Linked DNA regions of Chondromyces crocatus. The protein of the gene in region 2 interacts with the protein of the main gene of each other region in a pairwise test. Links are inferred from orthologs where the notes say so. Each region holds a gene or a part of one and is shown on either strand. Other genes may lie near its edges.

Region 1 (7,352 bases), about 10 Mb from region 2 along the record:
CTGTTGGGCGGCGGAATCAAATCGCAACGACCATATTCCCGCCCAGCCGATGTGACGCACACACGTGAGTCCGTAACCTGCGAGCACGCATAGGTGGTGGTGTCGGTTCCAACGATGGGATGCCGCCATGCGCAACCTCCTGCGCGTCAAGCATTGGCCCCTAGAATTCGCGCACGTCGCTGACCGTGGCGGGCAGATCACCACAGCAGTACCCCTATCAGCCGTGTTGTGGCAGTGCGTACCGTCGAATCGGTCCTGATGCCCAGTTGGATACTGAGCCAATGAACAGGATCAAACTAAGTTTTCCTGGATCTGACAAAATACCAACCTGAGTTCTCATTTGTGTCCTTATTTATTGACTCGAGTGAAGCAAATAGTGAATACCGACTCAGATGAAAACGCCTGGGTCGTTCCAGCGACCCAGGCGTTGAACCGATGGCCCCCGAAGGCGCAACGGCTGCAAGTGCAGCCAAGGCGGGTCCATCTCTTGAGCAAGCGAAGGGCGAGAGCGATGGAAACGGATATCCAGAATACTCTCACGTCTCACAACGGTCAGCTGGTCCTGGGCGCTATTGCCGATGAGCATACACTCGTAGCCGCTATCACGCAGGGGCAGCTCATGCTGCTCACTCTCGATCCGCGTGAGAGCGAGAACCCGAAGCTGCGGGCTAAAAGCGCTGAGCTCGCCGCACTCTATGAGAAGCGGCGTGAAGTGCAGCGACTATTCGGTTCCAAATCGTCAGCGAAGGCGAGCAACGTGCAGCCTTACAGCGAGTACCTCGAAAGCACGCTGCTAGACGGTGAGGATGGCGCGGTGCCGGAGGTCATCCTGTGGACTGCGACCCCGCTTCGTGTCCAGCGCTTCCCACAGGCGCCACTTGGTCAGGTCGCCGTCCCCTACAGCCTGCGGTTGATTGCCATCGATGGTGAGACCCAGCTCGCTGCACGCTACGTGGCCCTTGAGCGCCGTCCAGAGATGGCAGACACGATCGTCACCATCAAGATTTGTCACGGCCGCTCGGCGGAATGGGCTCGCAACGCTTTCTACGACTTGAACGTGCGCGGAGTAACACCGAATGCTGGCGTGGCCCTCGCAATGAACACGAAAGACCCTGCGATGCGCATCGTCCGCGTGCTTGAGAAGCAGATTCCGCTCTTCACTGGGCGCATCAACACGGCTTCGCGGCAGGTTGGGAAGAATTCGTCCGACCTCGTGACAATCACGGCAATGCGAAACGGAGTGCTCACGCTGGCGGAGGGCATCAAGGGGGTACAGCGTGGCGCGCAGCCTCTCGACCTACAGCCTTTGCAAGTGGCCAACGTGCAGAAGGTGGCCATCGAGTGGTTCTCGCTGCTCAGTCAGATCTACTCGAAGGAGTTGGAAGATAAGCAGCACGGCATCATGGCGACGGGTGCGGTACTCGCCGCACTGGGCGCGATGGGGCACGACCTGCTCTCGTTTGCCAACGACGAGGAAGGCCGCCTCATCAAGCGTGAGGAACTCGTGAATAAGCTGCGCGGCGTGATTTGGGAGCGTGGCCCTGCCTGGTTCAACATCGCCGGTAAGGTCGGCAAAAAGGGTGACATTACCGTCGGGGGACCCAAAGAGGTGGGCTACACTATCTACAAGGCCCTAATCGACCCGGCGTCTCCCGAAGGTCGCCAGGTACGTGGCGCGTCCGCAATGGCTGCAGAGTAACGGCTGAACACGAGCCTGACAGCAGGTGGGATGCCGAACTCCGCGTGGAGATTGTCCCAAAGTCAACCTTCTCGACCCGATTCGACACGCAAAGCGGGCGTTCGGACGCCAGACTCCACGGGAGCAAGGTCAGATGTTCCTAACACCCTCGCTCAACGTGCCGAGACTCAGCGTCCCCACCCAAATCCACAGGACCCACCTGTTCGCTCAGCTCTTCGCCCAGCCTCGCGGGATCTTCGAAAACTGGCGGAGGAGAAGGGATTCGAACCCCTGGTTGAGTTACCCCAACGGCGGTTTTCAAAACCGCTGCCTTCGACCACTCGGCCACTCCTCCAGGAGATGACGTGGCGGTGGTTCGTGCCTTTTTCCGTGGCGCCTGTCAACGCTGGTGCCGACCCACCCGTGTCCCGACGCGCCCGAGGTCCTCGGGGAGGATGGGTCGAGCAGCGCGGCGGGGATCAGCTCCCGCCTTGTTTCGCGGCCTCTTCCATCTTCTTGCGGAGGCTGAGGGGCCGCATGTCGGTCCACACCTCCTCGATGTAGGCCAGGCACTCCTTCTTGGGACCGGTCTTGCCGACCGTCTTCCAGCCGAGCGGGATCTCGCGGTCGGCGGGCCAGATCGAGTACTGCTCTTCGTGGTTCACCACCACGTTGAAGATGGCGGTTTCGTCGTCGAGGATGCTCATGTCGTGCCTCCCTGGGTGGCCCGTACGGCGACGGCAGCGCGGGCGGGATGAGCACAGCGCCCCGAAGCATGCACGAGGGCTGCACTTTCTACCTGCCCCAGGTTGTACCACGCGGCCTGAACGGCGAGGAGGCCCACGACGCTCGCCCTCTCCACGATCAGCGCATGGCGAGGCGCGATGAGGTGCGGCGCGTTCGTCGCTGACGATGGCGCGCGCCCACGCTGGATCCACCGTGTCGACACGGGCGCCCAGTGATCGCGCTGACGCTCGCACCGCGGCGCCCTCGTGATGCTCGCGCCGATGACTCAGGGCCCGGCGAGCGGCGTCTTGAGCACCTTGTCGAGCCAGGTCTTCGCTCGAGCGCAGCTGCCGGTCGCGCGCGCGGCGGGAGCGGGGCTCGTGGGGCTGTCGTCGTCGACGAGGGCGGGTGGTGGGGGCGCAGGCGTCGCTGCAGCGGCACGCTCGTACGGGCCGGCGACGAGGGCGATGTCGGCGCCCTGGTGAGCCCAGGAGATCGGGCCGAGATCAGGGCGCATGCGGCATGTGCGGCCGAAGCGCGCGGTGAGGACGCGGCTCGCTTCCGCGGCGTCGCCGGGGGTGTCGAAGCGCAGGCGCCAGGCGAGGGCGTACTCCGTCCTGCCGGGGGCCTCGGTGGAAGCGCGGCGCGCGAGCACGAGGCGGTCGCCGCCCCAGCCAGCGGCAGCGGTCGCCGCGGTGTCGCGGTGAACGTACTCCTCGAAGGTGATGCGCAGGGCTTGCTCGCCCATGACGTCGTCGAACACGGGGAGAAAATCGGCCCCCAGCGGGTCGACGGGGGGGACCGGGACGTGGATGGGCGGCTCGCGCGCGGCGAGCTTCTCGGGATGCAGGAGCTGCTCGGTGCTCTCCGGGAGCGCACGCCAGATGGCGTCGACGGCGGGCCAGCCGCCCTTTCGACGAAGGCGCTGCACGAAGGCGAAACCGTCGGTGTAGGGGACGGCGAGCGACTCCTGGAGCGCGCGCGGGGTGTCGCCCACGGTCGACATCGCGGTGGAGACGGCGACGAGCTTGCGGAGGACGGCCTCGTCGATGGCGAACGCGGAGCCGGCCACCACGTCGAGCATGGCGCTCGTGGCGTCGCCCTCGATGAGCGCGTGGACGGCCGTGAGCCGGTCGCTGTCGCCAGGGCGGTACTGGAGGAGCTTGGCGAGGTCGTAGCTCTGGTCCTGGAGGGCGTGGACGAGCTCGTGGGCGAGCGTCTCCTTCGCCTCGGCGTCGTCGAGATCGTCGACGAGGTACATGGAGGCGTCGGCGGGCTCGTAGAAGCCGGCGATGCGGCCTTGAATGAGTCGGTAGGTGCCCGCCAGGTAGTCGTAGTCGGCGGGGATGATCTCGAGGGCAGCGAGGATTTCACCCTGGTAGCCGAGCACGCCGGGAGGGATCTCGCGGGCGACGTGCTCGCGGATGCGCGCAAGGATGCCCGGGCGGTCGAGGACCCGGCCAGGGACGAGGCGTCGGACCGGGAGTCCACGCGCCCGGGCGACGATGGCGAGCATGCGCTGCACCTCTTGCTGGGCGGCGGCGTTCGCGGCGCCGGTCTCGGACGCCGTAGCGTCAACACCCTCCGACGAGGGGTCGTCAGGGGACGCGACGACGAGGGGAGTCGTGGACGAGGGCGCCGTGGGGGTCGTCGTCGGGGAGGTGGGTCCACCACAGGCGGTGGCGAAGAGGGCGAGGGCGAGCGCGGGGGCAGGTCGTCTCACGAGGCCTCGTCGGCGCGGGGTCGCAGGGCGCGGATGGCGTCCGTGTAGCTGGCGATGCGCTCGTCTTCGGTGACGCCAGGTCGGGCGGCGCCGAAGACCGCGGAGCCGGCGACGAGGACCCGGGCGCCAGCGGCGATGACGTCGGGGGCCGTCTCCGCGGTGACGCCGCCGTCGACCTCGAGGGCGATGTCACGGCCCGTGGCGTCGATCATGGAACGCAGGGCGCGGAGTTTGTCGAGCGCGCCCGGGATGAAGCGCTGGCCTCCGAAACCAGGGTTGACGCTCATGACCAGGACCAGATCGACGTCCGGGAGGATGTAGCGAAGGCTCTCCTCGGAGGTGTGGGGGTTGAGGGTGACGCCCGGGAGCGCGCCGGCGGCTCGGATCTGCTGGACGGTGCGGTGCAGGTGCGTCGACGCCTCGACATGGACGGTGATCCGGTCGGCGCCCGCGTCGGCGAAATCGGCGACGTAGCGCTCGGGCTCGACGATCATGAGGTGCACGTCGACCGGCAGTCGGGTGGCGGCGCGCACGGCGCGTACGATGACCGGCCCCAGGGTGATGTTGGGGACGAAGCGACCATCCATCACGTCGACGTGGATCCAGTCGGCGCCGGCGGCCTCGACGGCACGCACCTCCTCGGCGAGGCGACCGAAATCAGCGGACAGGATCGACGGGGCGATCAGGACCTTCGGAGGGCTCACGCGCTACGGCTAGCAGGGGGCGCCTTCCGCGGCCAGGGGAGGGTGTACTAGGCTGATCGGAGGACAGGGAGCTGGATGAAAACACGCCCGATGACCAGGCTGGATTATGAACAGATCGTCCGCGTGATCGACCACTGGTGGGGCGGTCCTACCAGCGCGCTGGCTCATCCGATGTTTTTCCATCAGCTCGGCAGGCTGGCGCGGGTGGTCGAGGCGGATGGGCAGATGGTCGGGTTCCTGCTCGGTTTCCGCTGCCCCGAGGAGCCGGTGGGCTACGTCCACCTGGTGGGGATCCACCCGGGCTACCGCCGCCGGGGTGTGGGCAAGCTGCTCTACGTCTCGTTCGAGGAGGACTGCCAGCGCGAGGGATGCCTGGCAATGAAGGCCATCACCACGCTCGGCAACGAGGGTTCAGTGCGGTTCCACGCCGCGCTCGGGTGGTCCGCCGACGAGGTGGCGGACTACGCCGGCCCCGGGCGACCGCGCATCGTGTTCACCAAGGACCTCGCCCCAAGCGCTGAGAAGGCGAGCTAGGATCGGCCGCATGCCCGCAATCCAGGAACCTGATCTAGCCTCTCGGCTACGCGAGATTGGCCTCTTCGGTGGGCTCACGGACGAGGTGCTCCGCCTCCTCGCCAGCTCGCTGGAGGTGCAGGATCTCGAGCCGGGGCACGTGATTTTCCGCGAAGGGGAGAGCGGGCGAGACATGTTCGTGCTGCTCGACGGAGAAATCGAGGTGCTGAAGCGCTCCAAGCGCAACCTCGAGGCGCGGATGGCCGTGCTCGGACCGAACGATTGGTTCGGGGAGATGTCGATCCTCGACGTGATGCCCCGCTCCGCCACGGTGCAGGCCATCGCTCCTTCACGGGTGCTTCGGCTCAGCGCCCAGGATCTCGACGCGCTCTATCGCCGCGACCTCAAGGCGTACGCGCTCCTCGTGCTCAACATCGCGCGAGAGATGTCACGGCGGCTGCGGGTGGCGGACGGGCTCCTCGCGGACTTCGTCGCCAACATGCTCGACGAGTACATGAGACCGCGCTCGCCGCCACGCCGCACCTGACGCGGGCGCTCAGCAGCTTCACCGGGCAGCTCGTCAGCTGCCCCCAGCACCACCATCGCCGCCAGCGCCACCTTCACCGCCGGCGCCTCCCTCACCACCAGCGCCAGCGTCACCGCCAGCGCCACCTTCACCCCCTCTGCCACCAGCGCCGCCGGCACCACCACCTCCGCTATCGGCGCCACCCCCGCCCGAGCCGTCGCTCGGCAAGGAGGTCCCGGTGGAGGTGGATGTCGCTCCGCCGGCGCCATTGGTCGCTTCGGTGTTCGCCGGCGGCTCGGGCTGCGGGTTGAAGACACACGCGATCAGGAGCAGAGCGCTGGCGAAAGAGATGAGTATCGTGCGCACGGGTACCTCCATCTTACCGGCAGTCGCGGTTGGCTTCGCCCACCTTCACTGCGCTCCGCTGGAGCCGACCGCGTCGCCTTCACCACCAGCGCCACCGTCGCCGCCGCCTTCACCACCAGCGCCAGCGTCACCGCCAGCGCCACCTTCGCCACCTGTGCCACCTTCGCCGCCGGTGCCGCCCATTCCCCCGCGGCCTCCGGAGCCATCCAGGCTGCCCCCCGCACCGCCCGCTCCTTCACCCGTCGTCCCGCCTTCGGGATCGTTCGCACCTGCACCCAGGTCATGATCGATGGCCGGAGGTTCGGGTTGAGGATTGAAGATGCAACCGACCATCGCAGCGCCGGCTAGCACCGCAGACACCAGGAGGCGTTTCGAGGGGGTCCGCATGGCACCGTGTGCCATGGCAAAGCCCATGCCTGGCGTCCAGGGGGAGAAATCCGGCCTTCGAAGATGGTCGTCGTTCCTGGCTCGGCACAAACTGGCATGGGGGGGAGCGCACCCTGATCCGGCTGCCTTGGTGGGTGAGTCGCCCTGTCCCGGGCGGCGCGGTATGGTGCGCCGTGATTTCTGTCGATGGTGCGAACGAGCTGGTGGGCATCGCCACACGGCTCGACGAGGTGCGCAGGCGGATCGCGGAGGCTGCGCGTCAAGCAGGTCGAGCGCCGGGCTCGGTGAAGCTGATCGCGGTCTCCAAGGGCAAACCGGCGGAGGCGATCCGGATCGCGCATGGCGCAGGTCAGCTCGACTTCGGCGAGAACTACGCGCAGGAGCTGAGCGACAAGGCGCAAGCGCTGGGCGATCTGCCGCGGATCGTGTGGCACGCGATCGGGCGGTTGCAGCGCAACAAGGCGAAGGTCGTCACCCAGGTGGCAGAGGTGGTGCACGCGCTCGATCGGGCAGAACTCGCCGTCGAGCTGGATCGCCGCGCGGCATCGCTCGGGCGCGTGCTGCGGGTGCTGGTCGAGGTGAACGTCGGCGGGGAAGCCGCGAAGGGCGGATGTACCCCCGCGGAGGTGGGACGACTGCTCGACGCGACGCGCGCGTGCGCGAACCTCCGGCCGATCGGGCTGATGACCATCGCTCCTTACCTGGACGACCCCGGAGCCGTGCGTCCGT
Region 2 (7,244 bases):
ATCGTCGCCGTCGCCGTCCAGCGGCTCGACGATGTCGACCGTCCGAGCGTTCTGGGTCTGCCGCGCCCAGGCATTGCCCGTCTTGTTCGGGCTGACCGCGAGTTCCACGGTCCCGAGCAGGTTCATCTCCTGGCTGCCGATGGTGATCCGATCCTGGTCGGCGAGGGACTTCTTGCCCGTGATCCGGACCCCATTGACGAAGACGCCGTTCCTGCTCCCGAGATCCTCGATGGTCACCCCTTTGTCGGAGACCGTGAGCAGGCCGTGCCGACGCGACACGAGCGGATCATCGAGCGAGAGCTGGCAGTCCGCGCTCCGTCCTATGACGAACTCGCCGTACGGCACCTCGAGATCGTGGGCGAGGTAGCGCAGCCGGATGCCCATGTTGCAGCCATACCAAACCGGCCGAGAGGCCGTCAAAAGACACTGCTCAGACCGCTTTGGCTGGGTGGTGCAACCCACACCACTCGGCCCTTGGAATCACGCGATGGCGATTATCCGTCGACGCTGGGTCGCGACACAAGATGGAGGAGTGCAAGGACCAGCCGCGGATGGGCCAGGAGGCCATAGATTTTGAGATCGCCGCGGACGAGCTGCGCCAGCATCTGTCGCAACGGTGCGGCCCCGTGTGGGTGTCGCACGCCGAGCACGGGGACCGCGACCCGGCGATGGAAGGCGACCTGGGGCAGCCTCAGCAGCACTTCTTCGTCACCGCAGAAGGTGATCGTCGGGACGCCGATGGCGCCATCGTGGATCGTGAGGCGCCCGTGGTCGAAGCGCATGGTCAGGGAGACCCCGCTGTCCTGGGCGACGACCAGGACCGACGCCCTGAATGCCCGGAGCTGGGCGCGTCGCGATGGATGGCGGGCGAGATTGTCGCGGATGAGCTCCCCGAGCCGGACGGCCAGGAGGTTGTCCTCGGCTCCAGGGGCGAGGTCAACGATGGGCTGCATGCCTCGTCGTCACCCGCAGGTGGGGGTCGGGTCAAGTGACTTGGTCTACGCCGATGTCGTGTCGAAGCTGTCGACCATCGAACGCGATCAGCCCTGCCGCGTGGTAGGCGCGCTCGCGCGCTTCGTCCAGAGAGCTTCCCGACGCCGTGACGGCGAGCACCCTGCCGCCAGCGGTCACGATCACGCCGTCCTGCTCGGCCGTGCTCGCGTGGTGCACCACCACCCCTTCCAGGGCGGCGGCCGCCTCCAGGCCCTCGATGGCGTCACCCGTCTTCACTGCACCTGGGTACCCTCGCGCCGCCAGGACCACCGTGAGCGCATGACGTCCCTCCACCAGCCGCGCCACTTCCTTCCGGAGCGCGCCGGAAGCAGCGGAAGCGAGCAGCTCGGCCACGTCGCCGTCCAGCAGCTCCATGAGCACCTCGCACTCTGGATCCCCGAACCGGACGTTGTGCTCGAGGAGCATCGGATCCCCCGCCGGTGAGATCATCACCCCCGCGAACAGCACCCCACGAAAGGGCCTCCCTTCTGCACGCATCCCGTCCAGGGTCGGCCTGAGGATCTCGGCCTCGATGCGCGCCACGAGGTCCGGCGCGATCCGATGGCTCGGCGCGAAGGCGCCCATCCCCCCCGTGTTCGGCCCCCGATCACCATCGAAGATTCGTTTGTGGTCGCGCGCCACAGGAAGCACACAGAACGCTTCGCCGTCGGTGATGACGTGCAAGCTCGCCTCCTCCCCTGGCAGAACGTCCTCGATGATCACGGCATCCCCAGCGGCGCCGAAGCGGCGCTCCACCAGCGCTGCCCGCGCGGCGGCGAGTGCCTCGTCCAGCGTGGCCGCCACGACCACGCCCTTGCCAGCGCAGAGCCCATCCGCCTTGATCACGACCGGAGCGCCTCGCGCCCGGAGGATGGCTTCCGCTTCGTCATAGCTGCGCGCCACACGGTAAGCGGCCGTGGGAATCCCGTGACGAGAGGCGAACTCTTTCAAGAAGACCTTGGACGCCTCCAGACGAGCCGCCTCGCGACTGGGCCCGAACGTGAGCACACCTGCGGTGGCGAGCGCATCCGCGGCCCCCTCGCACAGCGGCGCCTCGGGCCCGACGACGACCAAGTCCACGCCCTCCGCCCGAGCCAACCGCACCATCTCGGCGGGTTCGAGGGAGGTGATGGCCACACGACGGAGCGGCGCGAATCCCGTCGCTCGCTCCGTGGCGACCCCTGCATTTCCCGGCGCCACGAGCACCTCATGCACCGACGGCGAGCGCGCGAGGGCGCGCGCCAGCGCATGCTCGCGTGCCCCGGAGCCGAACACGAGGACACGACGACCGGACCTGTGGCCATGACTGGAACTCACCCGAGGGCCGCTACCACGTGACCCGACCGGGCGGGAGAGCTTGCGGAGCGCACGACCTCCCGAGGGTCGTGGGGCGCTTGCGCCGCGGACGCTGTGGTAGAACCGCCGCCCGTCGGTCGGAGGGAACCATGAAGCGACATCGCGTGTCGTGGGACGAGTATTTCATGAAGATCGCCGAGGACGTCGCCTCGCGCGCAACCTGCGATCGCAAGCACGTGGGCGCCGTGATCGTGCGCGACAAGATCATCCTGGCCACCGGGTACAACGGCTCGCTGCGCGGGCTACCCCACTGCGACGAAGAAGGCCACCTCATGGAGGACGGCCACTGCGTGCGCACCATCCACGCCGAGGCCAACGCCATCATCCAGGCCGCGCGAAATGGTGTCCGCCTGGAGGGCGCCACGATCTACGTGACCGCTTCCCCTTGCTGGGGGTGCTTCAAGATGATCGCCAACGCCGGTCTCACCAGGATCGTCTTCGGCGAATTCTACCGGGAAGAGCGCATTTTCCGCTTCGCCACCCAGCTCGGCATCGAACTCGTCCCCCTCCCTCAGCCTGAAGCCAGTCCCCCTCCCGAAGCGGGCCCCTCTGCCTGAAGCCGGCTCGGTCCGCGGATCCGCGTGAGCCCAGACAAAAGGCAAAGGGCCCGCCACACTCGCTTTCCGTTACCGTTGCTCCCTTCCGGGCCTGGCGGGGTTCGCGGCGCGCTGTCGGCGGACCCATGAGGTCCTGGCGTCATGAACTGACGCTTCACCCTTCTAGCCCATGGTCGGTGTCCTGTCGAGGCCTTCCACCTCCCGTCGACCCCACCCGAGCGCTCCAGATGACCCCTCCCCAGACGACCCGGCGTGGGCAACCCCCCCAAGGCAGACACCTGAGCCCAGAAACGCGCAATGGGACGAGCGCGCACGAGGCTTGCTTCATTGCCGTCAACCCTTACGTTAGGAACGTCTTGGATCCGTTCAACAATGACGCGGGCGCAAACCAGGGGGAGCGCCTGTTCCGCCTCCTCCTCTTCATCGCCTCTGCTGCGCTCGCCGCCGCCCTCCTGCGTTTCACCTGGCGAGAACCGCTGGTCGTGGGCACGGCGCTGGGGCTGGTCCTCGCCCTGGCCAGCGTGCGGTGGCTCGCCCGCAAACGGCTCATACGCGTGCTCCGCTCCGGCGACGTGCGGGCGTTGCTCGACCGCTGGTCTCCAGCGCTTCGACGCGCCCCTCACCCTGCCACGATGGCGCCGCTGATGACTGCGACCGCCTTCACAGTGTGCGGCTGGGTCGCCAAGGCGCGCGGGGCCTTGGCGCTGGCCGAGCGAGGCCCTGCCTGGGAAGCGGCTCTCGAGCACCGCCTCTTCCTGGAGACCCTGCTCGATGCATTCGAAGGCGACCTGGACAGCGCGCTCGTTCATGCGCGCCGCCTGGAGCGCCTGCCGCTGCCCGAGGTGGGTGGGACGCTCCGCCACCGGATCCTCAGCCTCCGCGCTGCGGCCGCCGCCCTGGCGCGCGCCTTCGCCCATCAGAGTGTGCCGGGAGACCGAGAGCTGCTGAGTCGAGCCGGAGAAGTCAGCCCTCTCGTGTACTGGGCCATGCGGTATGCCGCTGCCGTCATCGCCATCGATGAAGGCGACCTCGGAGGCGCGAAAGGTCTCCTGAGCAACGCCCCCCCCTGGCCAGACGAGTCCACGTTCAAGGCCTTCCACGAGGAGATCACCGAGCAGATCGGCCTCCATCGCTCTCTGCAGGCCTGATCGTCACCACCTTCCCCCAGCCCACGCACAACTTATCCACAGCCTGTGGACAACTCGGACACGCACGCTCGACCACCGATCGGCACGACTCCCCGGCAGACACGGAGGTGAAGCCTGAGGTTGAGGAGCGGAAGATTGCGCAACGGCTTGCGCAGCGGCGCCCACTCAGAAATACGGCCGCAAAATCAGTGACGCAAACGGCGCGACGACCGACCCTCCCTTGAAGGTCTGCGCCTGGAGCCCTCCCTCCAGTCCCAAGGTGACAGCGGGGACTGGCCGCAGACGGAACCCAGCCCGGACGGCCCCACCGAGCCCTGCGGACCCATCGAGGCCTTGCACCATGGCCGCGCCCCCCATCGCCCCCACATAGAGCCCATCCTCTCCGAAGGGCGTGAACTCCACCCGGGGACCCACAGTCACGAAGGACGCCGAGATGGCCATCAGCTTGCCGCCAGGCTTCGCTGGCTCACAGGTCTGGCACCCGGCCTGTGGTTCCAGCGAACTCGCTGGCGCGAACAGATCACCTCCCCCATCGGTCCGCCGCATGTACTTTTCGAACGCCATGAACTCGAGCCCGACCGACATGTAACGAACCGGTCGGTACCCTGCGTGCAGACCGAGAGAGAAGGCGGAGAAGCTCGATCGCAGGACCTGCGGATGCTCTGCGGTTGCCCAGACAAAACCACCGGCCACGCCAACATAGAAGCGACGACTCTTCCAGGCCTCTGCCTCGCCAGCCACGCCCGCCACGCCCGCCACGTCCGCCTCGGCACGGGCTTCGTCTGCGGAGTCTCGCTGAAGAGAGGACGAAGGAGGTGGCGGCTCAGCCCAGGCCTCGCGGCCCAGGGACCAACTCGTCAAAGCAACCACGGAGAAGAGGAGGGGGAAGCAGCGCATGGGGCGAACCTCGCCTGTTCGGACGGTCATCGACGACGCAGCGGGACATCCGGGTCCGATCGAACCGCGTCACCGACGGCGGATTGCAAGAGGCAGACCGTCCGACCAACGCAAGGCTCGAGGGTGCGGCAGGCGCGCCACGGGAAGGAGCATCGTGCTCGACCGCGGCGCTACCCGAGGCGTGAACCGCCACGTAGGCGCCGACGCCAGCAAGCATGAGGACTGAAAGAAGAGTCCGACCAGGGTCCGGTTGGCAACCAGGATGCGCAGTTTGCGCAACCGATTGCTCGAACCGGAAGCCCTGGCCACACAGGGCTGCTCAGCGCCGCCGGTACGGAGCGCGGCCCGCGAAGAGTGCGCCGTCGCCAAGGGTGTGCGCAATCCGGAGCAGCTGGTTGTACTTTGCCGTGCGGTCGGAGCGCGACGCCGAGCCCGTCTTGATCTGGCCGGCGTTGGTCCCCACCGCGAGATCGGCGATGAAGGTATCCTCCGTCTCGCCCGAACGATGGGAGATGACCGAACGATATCCCCCCTCCGAAGCTTGCCGGATGCACTCCAGCGTCTCGGAGACGGAACCGATCTGGTTCAGCTTGATGAGGATCGCGTTCGCCAGCCCATCAGCCATCCCCTGTGCGAGGCGCTCCGGGTTGGTCACGAACAGATCATCGCCCACGAGCTGCACCTTCTTGCCGAGCCGCTCGGTGAGCAGCTTCCAGCCGGCGTGGTCGCCCTCGGCGCAGCCATCCTCGATGGACACGATCGGGAACTTGGCGCAGAGGTCCGCGTAGATGTCCACGATCTCCTCGCGGGTCCGGGGCGCCTTGTCGAAGGTGTAGCGCTCGGTCTTCTGGTCGTAGAACTCGCTGAGCGCCGCATCGAGCGCGATGCCCACCTCCTCGCCGGGCTTGTAGCCTGCCGCCTCGATCGCGCGCACCACGTACTCCAGCGCCGACTGGTTCGACGGGAGACGCGGTGCGAAGCCACCCTCATCACCGACGGCGACGACCTGCCCGTCCTTCTTGAGCAGCCCCTTCAGGGTATGAAAAATCTCGACGCCCGTGCGCAGCGACTCCGCGAAGGAGGAAGCCGCGTAGGGGATGACCATGAACTCCTGCACCTCGAGGCCACTGTCCGCGTGGACGCCGCCATTGAGGATGTTGAGCATCGGCGTGGGCAGTACACGTGCCTGTGCGCCGCCCAGGTAGCGCCAGAGCGGCAGCTCCACCGTGTCCGCAGCGGCCCGCGCCACCGCCATGGAAACGGCGAGGATGGCGTTCGCCCCCATCTTCGACTTGTTCGGCGTCCCATCGACCCCGAGCAGCACCTGATCGACCGAGGCCTGGTCCAGCGCATCCATCCCGACGATCGCGGGCCCCAGGCTCGTCTCGATGTTGCGGACGGCGGTGAGCACCCCCTTGCCCAGGTAACGCCCCTTGTCGCCATCACGGAGCTCGATGGCTTCGTGCGCGCCCGTCGAGGCCCCGCTCGGGACGGCGGCGCGGCCGAACCCGCTCAGCGTGGCGACCTCGGCCTCGACCGTGGGGTTACCACGCGAGTCGATGACCTCTCGGGCAATGACGCTCTGGATCTCCGACATGATGTCTCTCCTGGGGCCGCGAAGGCCCGCTGACGCGATGCCCTCGCCCGCCCTGGAGGAGGGACGCTCGCGCGATCCCCCCTCGCCCGAAGGTGACGAGGACCCGCTCACGCGATGGTGAGACCCGCCTCGGGCGGGTCGCGGGGTGCGGGAGCATAGGCGGCCCCGGCTTCTCTGTCGACGGTGGACGGCGCGCTGACGTAAGCTCCGCTCAGCGTGGACACAGGGCGGATCGAAACATCCATCGGCGTCTTCGGAGAGGAGCTGCTCCTCTGGATCTGCATGTTGCGGCAATCGCCGCGACGGCCACCTCCGGAGCACGTCCTGCGTCAGGCGAACTTCCTGCTCGACGAGCTCAAAGGGAGCAAGGTCGCCCAGGAGGTCGACGTGCAGGCCGCGGACGACGGCATGTTCGTCATCGCCGCACTGCTGGACGAGCTGGCCATGGGGCTGCCGGACCTGCGCCCGCTCTGGGCGCAGCACCCGCTCCAGGCCACACGCTGGCTCACCCACAACGCAGGCGTCGAGGTCTACGACCGGCTGACGCGGGTCTACGAAGGCCCCCAGAACGTGATCGCCAGCTACGCCGTCGTGCTCGGCCTCGGCTTCCTGGGCCGTTTCGGCCTCCCCGGTCAGAACCCGTACGCCGTCGCCCAGCTCCGCCGCGATCTCACCGTCAAGCTGCGTGTTGATCCC

The links. The genes of interacting proteins can lie anywhere in the genome.
Region 1: the proteins of eno (region 2) and rpe interact in binary tests that used the Escherichia coli proteins (3 or more experiments, as listed by UniProt). The link is inferred for Chondromyces crocatus from one-to-one orthologs.

What each region holds. Positions count from the first base shown.
Region 1 is NZ_CP012159.1:752,599-759,950, reverse strand. The notes cover bases 2,978-5,902. They hold rpe (ribulose-phosphate 3-epimerase), read right to left. Parts: upstream 4,832-5,902; coding sequence 4,124-4,831; downstream 2,978-4,123. Other genes in these bases: CMC5_RS02825 (cyclic nucleotide-binding domain-containing protein), read left to right, coding at 5,376-5,891; CMC5_RS02830 (GNAT family N-acetyltransferase), read left to right, coding at 4,907-5,365; CMC5_RS02840 (hypothetical protein), read right to left, coding at 2,978-4,127. Also shown: CMC5_RS02855 (DNA sulfur modification protein DndB), read left to right, coding at 512-1,699; CMC5_RS02845 (MbtH family protein), read right to left, coding at 2,158-2,385; more of CMC5_RS02840, read right to left, coding at 2,691-2,977; CMC5_RS43920 (hypothetical protein), read right to left, coding at 5,925-6,236; CMC5_RS43915 (hypothetical protein), read right to left, coding at 6,282-6,569; CMC5_RS02810 (YggS family pyridoxal phosphate-dependent enzyme), read left to right, coding at 6,797-7,352. UniProt on the Escherichia coli protein: Catalyzes the reversible epimerization of D-ribulose 5-phosphate to D-xylulose 5-phosphate.
Region 2 is NZ_CP012159.1:11,190,962-11,198,205, forward strand. What follows is about bases 4,410-7,226. They hold eno (phosphopyruvate hydratase), read right to left. Parts: upstream 6,549-7,226; coding sequence 5,271-6,548; downstream 4,410-5,270. Other genes in these bases: CMC5_RS45555 (hypothetical protein), read right to left, coding at 4,410-4,639; CMC5_RS40825 (DotU family type IV/VI secretion system protein), read left to right, coding at 6,765-7,226. Outside these bases: CMC5_RS40790 (FHA domain-containing protein), read right to left, coding at 1-384; CMC5_RS40795 (hypothetical protein), read right to left, coding at 495-953; purD (phosphoribosylamine--glycine ligase), read right to left, coding at 985-2,310; CMC5_RS40805 (deoxycytidylate deaminase), read left to right, coding at 2,439-2,906; CMC5_RS40810 (hypothetical protein), read left to right, coding at 3,263-4,054; more of CMC5_RS45555, read right to left, coding at 4,220-4,409; more of CMC5_RS40825, read left to right, coding at 7,227-7,244. UniProt on the Escherichia coli protein: Catalyzes the reversible conversion of 2-phosphoglycerate (2-PG) into phosphoenolpyruvate (PEP). It is essential for the degradation of carbohydrates via glycolysis.